2 linked regions of the Azospirillum sp. TSH100 genome follow. The protein of the gene in region 1 interacts with the protein of each later gene in a pairwise test. Links are inferred from orthologs where the notes say so. Each region holds a gene or a part of one and is shown on either strand. Other genes may lie near its edges. The genes, in order: E6C72_RS12510 and recJ.

Region 1 (3,335 bases):
CGCCGACCGATCCGGTGTCCATCGTCACCGTGTGGATGGCGCTGTCGCCGGCGATGCTGAAATTCAACTTCGGCGGATCGGTGAAGGACACCGGTTGGAAATTCGCGAAGGGGATGCATTGCGCCACACTGATGCCGCCATAGTTCAGCATGCTTTGGGCCAGCGCGGGAGCTGTCGCGACCAGAGTCAGCGCGGCAGCAGTGACGGTGCGCGAGGTCCGACCGGAAAATCTCATGGGAAGCGCCCAGCAATGATTGAGGCTGCTGCTAGAATTGCCAGCCGATCGAGGCGTGTCCAGCAATCAATGTCGCCGAAATCGGGTAAATCTTCTCAAAACCGCAACCTGAAGCGTGGCCGTTTCAGGCAATTACCGGGCGTGCTGGTCCAGAAAGCTCCGGCATTGGTCGAAATCACGCAGGCAGGAATCGGGCAGGGCGATGCCTTTGCGCTCCGCAAGACTGCGGGCGAAGGCAACCATCCGCTCGGTTGGTTCGCGGCGGCGCCACGCTTCCGGCGGGGGCATGTCGGCGCCTGACGCGCCCTCCGCAACCACATCCACCGGAAGAGGGCTGGCCTTGGTCTTGCGGGGACGCCGCGGCTTCGGTGCCGTCGGCTCACCATCGGTGGGTGCGGCGGCCTTGCGCGTCCGCCGGCGCACCGGCTTTGTGGTGTCACCACGCGCCGCCGCGGCGCTGCGTGCTGCTGTGCCGTACCCTGCAGTGCCGCGTCCCGTCGTGCCCCGTCGGGTGAATCGCGCCTTGGCGGCGGGTTGACCGAGATCGAGCGCGACGCCGCGCTGTCCGACCAGCGTCCCGATCAACCGGTCGGCTTCGCTGGCGATGGCGTCGATCACCCGCCGGAAATCGGCGCGGCCGGTCACCACCTCGTCCAGCTTCATCTCCCACAGCGCGGTGGTGCCGGGATCGACCAGCGTCGGGGCGGCGGCGCGCAGGGTCTCGAACAGGTGCAGGCCGGCCGGGGTTGGCACCAGCCATTTGCCGTCGGCTCCTAGCATGTTCTGTTTGCGCAGCCCCTTGATCACCTCGGCGCGGGTGGCCGGGGTGCCAATGCCCTTGGCCTCCTTCAGCCGGTCACGCAGAGCCGGATCCTCGACGAACCGCCAGGCGTTCTGCATGGCGTCTACCAGCGTGCCCTCGTTGTAGCGCGGCGGCGCCTGGGTGCGCTTCGCCTCTACCTTCGGATCGCTCAGAGTCGTCAATTCGCCGTCGGTCAGCGGTGGCAGGGTCTGTTCGGCTTCCTCCTCCGGCTTGCCGCCGGACCGGTCATCGCTCTCCGCGGAGCCGAAGGCGGCCTTCCAGCCCAGCTTCAATGGAATGCGCCCGACCGCCCGGAAGGCGACCGGCTTGATCCCTTCTGGCGATGGCACAGGAACCGGCATGGTGACGCTGGTCTGGCGATACTCGTAATCCGGCATCACCGCGGCGAGGTAGGACCGGCAGATCAGCGCGAACAGCCGCTTTTCGTCGTCGCTCAGCCGTACCAGCCGCGACTCCAGATCGTCCAGCACATTGACGTTGGGAATCACCGCATGGTGCGACACGCCTTCCAGCGCCTTGTCGCAGAAATGGCCGGACTTGCCCTTGCGAATCACCGGGCGGGCAATGTCGAGATGGGCGAAGCCGCGCAGCCGGGTCAGCGCCCCGACGATGGCCGGCGCGTCGGCAATCTGGTTCTCCGAAAGGTAGCGCGCCTCGGCACGTGGGTAGGTGATGAGCTTCTTGCCATCGCCGTCATACAGCTCCTGCGCCACCGCCAGCGTGCGGTCGGCGGTCCAGCCCCAGCGCTGGCCGCAGGTCTTCTGCAACGACGGCAGGTCGTACAGCTTGGGTGGCGCCTGCCGTTTCTCCTCCACCGTCACGGTCAGCGGGCCGCGGTGGTTGTCGGCAGCGCGAGCGATGGCCTCGGCGGCGGCGCGGTCCTTGATGCGGTCCTTCGGCGCCGGGGCGTGGCGCATCTGGAAGCTGCCCTCCGCCACGCTGGCGGTCGCCACCACCTCGAAATAATCCTCGGGCTTGAAGTTGCGGATCTCCAGCTCGCGCAGGCAGACGATGGCCAGAGTCGGGGTCTTCACCCGGCCGATGCCGATGACGCCGCGGGTGCCGGGGGCGAGCAGGGTCTTGGTCGCCGTCCGGGTCAGCGAGAGGTTGAAGATCTGGTCGGCCTGCTGGCGCGCCACGGCCGCCTCGTAGAGCGGCCGCATGGAGTCGTTCGGCTTCAGCGCCGCGAAGGCGTCGCGCAGGGTCTTTGGATCCTGGGCTGTGAAAAGCGCGCGCCGCACCTTGCCGCGATAGCCGACATGCTCCAGGATTTCCTGGCCGATCAGCTGGCCTTCGCGGTCGCAGTCGGTGGCGAGGATCACCTCGTCGCAGGCGCGCAGCGCCGCGGTGATCGCCTGCAGCTTCGCCGCCTTGTTGCCACCCTGGTCGGGGCGGGTGGGATAGAGCCCGTCCGGCTTCAGCAGGGTCGGCGACCAGCGTTTCCAGGCGGGATCGACCTCATCCGGCTCGGCAAGCCGCAACAGGTGGCCCTCGGCCGGCAGGATGCGGCCGTAGCGGTCGCCCAGGGCCGCGCGCAGGTCCTTCGCCTGGCTGGATTTCTCGGTGATGATCAGCGTCGCCATGCGCCGGAGGATACGGGATTGAGGGAAACGGAGCAAGAACATGCGCGCGGCCGACGGCAGGCCGGTCCCGGCCGTCTGGCCGTAACCGCTCTCGCCCTCACGCTCCTGGCCGGCGCGGCCACCGCCCATGCGGAACGGCCGCTTCTGCCCGGCGTCGGGATGGACGACCGGCGGGCGCCGGTGGATGCGGCCGCGGATCCCTGGCGCAGCGTGGTGCGGGTGCAGACGAATCTGGCCGGGCGTTGCACCGGGGCGCTGGTCGGCCGGAGCACGGTGGTGACCGCCGGCCATTGCCTGTTCAATCCGCGCACCCGCCGCTTCCTCCAGGCGTCCTCCCTGCATGTGCTGTTCGGTTACGACCGGGGTGCGTACACCCGCCATGTCAGGGTGGCGCAGGTGGCGACCGATCCGGCCTATGACCCGGCCGCCGCGGCGCCGATGGCCGCCGCCGATTGGGCGGTGCTGACCCTGGCCGATCCGGCGCCGGACTCGGTGCCGCCGCTCCCCGTCAGCGCCGAGCCGCTGCGGTCCGGCGCGCCGCTGATGCTCGGCGGCTACAGCCAGGACCGGGCGCAGATCCTGATGGCCGACCGCGACTGCCATCTGCTGGGGGAGAGCGGCGGGCTGCTGGTGCATGACTGTGACGCCACGCGCGGGACCAGCGGCGGGCCGCTGCTGGCGAGGACGGCGCAGG
Region 2 (3,251 bases), 910 kb from region 1 along the record:
ACCAGATCGGGCTCGGCCATCAGGCAGGCGCCGAAGCGGCCGGACTGCACGCGGTCGCTGGGGCAGCCGACATTGAGGTTCACCTCGTCATAGCCCCACTCTTCCGCGATGCGGGCGCAGGCGGCGAGATCCGCCGGGTCGGAGCCGCCGAGCTGGAGCGCCACCGGATGTTCCGCCGCATCGAAGCCCAGCAGCCGTTCACGGTCGCCATGCAGCACGGCGCCCGTGGTCACCATCTCGGTATAGAGCAGGGTCGAGCGCGACAGCAGACGGTGGAAGTACCGGCAATGCCGGTCGGTCCAGTCCATCATCGGGGCGACACTGAGGGGGATGGTGGAGGTGACGGGGGTCGGGGCGGTCATCGCGGTCAGCTCTGCTGCGGCCGGAAAAATCAGGATGGGCGAAACCGGATCGACGGGCAACCGCCGGGCGCAAATCCCGGTAAACGCAAAAGGCCCGGCTATGCAGCCGGGCCTTTCTAAGCTTGTCGCGCACCTTTGAGGAGGTGGCGTCCCCGACGGGAGTCGAACCCGTGTCGCCGCCGTGAAAGGGCGGTGTCCTAGGCCTCTAGACGACGGGGACGTCGTTCGCGGTGACGCGCTTTCTAAAGACCGGAGCCGGAGAGCGCAAGCGCTTTTTCGCATCGCCCGATACTTTTTTGCGCCCTGCCCCGCAGAACCGTTGGACACTCTACGCCGAGCGCGCGGGTGCGGCGTCGTCGATCAGCAACTGCACGCCCTCGGACCCGTTCCAGCGGTCGATCCGCAGCACGCCGGCGAGGTGGAAGGGAGTGCCGCGGCCGGTCAGCAGGGCCTGGCCCATGTCGCTGTCGAGCGCACGGAAGGCGATGGCCTTCAGCCGGGCGCCGTCGTTGCCTTGCAGGATGCAGCGGACATGGTTGGCACCCACCACATCGGCACGAACGACGCGGGCGTCGGCGATGGCGAAGCGCGGCTCGGAATTGCCGGTGCCGTAGGGACCGAGCTTGTCGAGCATGGTCACCAGACCGACGCTGGCGCCGCCGACCGACAGCGCGCCGTCCAGTTCCAGCGTCGGAACCAGCGGCGCGGATGCCACCTGTTCGGAGATGCGGCTGTGCAGGAAGTCGCGCAGCGCGTCGATCTTGTCGCCGGCCACGGTGAAGCCCGCCGCCATGCGGTGGCCGCCGCCGGCCAGCAGCAGCCCCTCCTGCCGGGCGGCGATCACTGCGGCACCGAGATCGACACCGCGCACCGAACGGCCGGACGCCTTGCCGATGACGGTGCCGTCGGCGGCCTCCTCCAGGGCGACGACGCAGGCGGGGCGGCTGTAGCGCTCCTTCAGGCGGGCGGCGACGATGCCGATGACGCCGGGGTGCCAGCCGGCACCGGTGACGAAGACCAGATCGGTCTCGCGCCCGGCTTCGGCGGCGACACGCTCCAGCGCCTCGTCGAGGACCGCCTGCTCGATGGTGCGGCGCTCGGCGTTGTGGCCCTCCAGCCGCTGGGCCAGTTCCATCGCCTCGATGGGATCGTCGGTGGAGAGCAGGCGGGCGCCGAGGTCGGACGCCCCCACCCGGCCGCCGGCATTGACGCGCGGGCCGAGGACATAGCCTGCATGGTAGGCGTCCGGCTTCTCCTTCACCCCCGCCACGTCGGACAGGGCGGCAAGGCCGGGGTTGGCACGCCGCGCCATCACCTTCAGCCCCTGCGACACCAGCGCGCGGTTGAGGCCGGTCAGGGGCACCACGTCGCACACCGTGCCGAGCGCCACGATGTCGAGCCACTCCATCAGGTTGGGCTCCGCCCGGTCGCTATAGAAACCCGACTGGCGCAGCACGCGGTTGACCGCGACGATGGTGATGAAGGTGACACCGGCGGCGCAAAGCGTGCGGTAGGCGCCGTCCTCGTCCAGCCGGTTGGGGTTGACCAGGGCGACGGCGGGCGGCAGGCGCGGCTCTGCGGCATGGTGATCCAGGACGACGACATCCAGCCCGGCCTCGGCGGCGGCTTCCAGGGCGGCGAAGGCGGAGATGCCGCAATCGACCGTCACCACCAGCCGCACCCCCTCCCCTTTCAGACGCAGCAGAGCCGCAGCGTTGGGGCCGTAGCCCTCCTTGATGCGGTCGGGGACATAGACGCGGATGTCGGCGCCGAGCGAACGGAAGAAGCGGCGCAGCAAGGCGGCGGAGGTTGCGCCGTCGACGTCGTAGTCGCCGAAGACCGCCACCGGCTCGCCGTCGCGGATGGCCCGCGCGATGCGCTCGGCCGCCGGATCCATGTCGCGGAAGCGCGAAGGATCGGGCAGCAGAGCCTTCAGCGTCGGGTTCAGGAAGGTGTCGCAGGTCTCGTCGGTAACGCCGCGGGCGGCCAGCACCCGGCCGACGATCTCCGGCAACCCGCGCCCCTGGGTGAGCGCCTGCGCCTGCCGCTCGTCGCAGGGCCGCGCCTGCCAGCGCTTGCCGGACAGGGAGTTGGCGACGTTGAGGAAGGCGGCGGCTTCGGTCATGGCGGTGCTGCACGGTCTCTCTGGGATGGGGGCACAGCCATAGCAGAGATGGGCGTGCGGCGCACGGGTGGGTGTGGGCAGGGGTGGGATGAGCGTGCGGGGGCTTACGCCGCCCGCATCCACACCGCCGTGTCGTGGAAGGCCGCCCCGCCGGCGGGCGGGACCGGTTCCGGCGAAGTCAGGCTGTTGATGCCCATGCCCTCGACGAAGGCGCCGTTGGGCCAGATGCCTTCGACGATCACCACGCCGCGCGGCACCCCGGCGAAGGGCTTGGCATGGACCACCACGCTGCCCTGCGGGTTGCCCAGCCGTACCGCATCGCCATCGGCAAGCCCCAGCCCCGCTGCATCGTCCGGGTGGATCAGCGCGGTGGGACGGCCTTCGCGCTTCTGGGCGGTCAGCGTCTCGGTGAAGGAGGTGTTGAGGAACTGGCGTGCCGGGGCGGTGACGAGACGGAAGGGATGCTCCGCATCGGCGTCGCGGCCGGGGGCCATGTGGTCGGGCAGTTCCGGCATGCCGCCATAGGGGCCGAGTGCGGCCCAGTCGGGGGCGAAGCGGAACTTGGCGTCGGGATGGGCGAAGCCGTTGAGGAAGTGGGAGGTCTCGAAATCGGGCTGGGCGTCGATCCAGCGGTCGGCGGTGAGCGTCGCCGCGTCGCCGAGGTCGGACGCCTTCAACATGGCGTCGATGATCTCCATCGCGGTCATGTTGAAGCCGGGATGCTCGGCGCCGACGCGGCGGGCGAGTTCGGAGATGACCCAGTG

Evidence for each region.
Region 2: the proteins of E6C72_RS12510 (region 1) and recJ interact in binary tests that used the Escherichia coli proteins (3 or more experiments, as listed by UniProt). The link is inferred for Azospirillum sp. TSH100 from one-to-one orthologs.

Annotation. Positions count from the first base shown.
Region 1 is NZ_CP039634.1:2,640,441-2,643,775, reverse strand. Bases 5-3,025 are described here. They hold E6C72_RS12510 (type IA DNA topoisomerase), read right to left. Parts: upstream 2,642-3,025; coding sequence 368-2,641; downstream 5-367. Other genes in these bases: E6C72_RS12505 (serine protease), read left to right, coding at 2,660-3,025; E6C72_RS12515 (hypothetical protein), read right to left, coding at 5-235. Also shown: more of E6C72_RS12515, read right to left, coding at 1-4; more of E6C72_RS12505, read left to right, coding at 3,026-3,335.
Region 2 is NZ_CP039634.1:1,730,379-1,733,629, reverse strand. What follows is about bases 90-3,026. They hold recJ (single-stranded-DNA-specific exonuclease RecJ), read right to left. Parts: upstream 2,488-3,026; coding sequence 691-2,487; downstream 90-690. Other genes in these bases: E6C72_RS08235 (molybdopterin oxidoreductase family protein), read right to left, coding at 2,592-3,026; dusA (tRNA dihydrouridine(20/20a) synthase DusA), read right to left, coding at 90-362. Outside these bases: more of dusA, read right to left, coding at 1-89; more of E6C72_RS08235, read right to left, coding at 3,027-3,251. UniProt on the Escherichia coli protein: Single-stranded-DNA-specific exonuclease.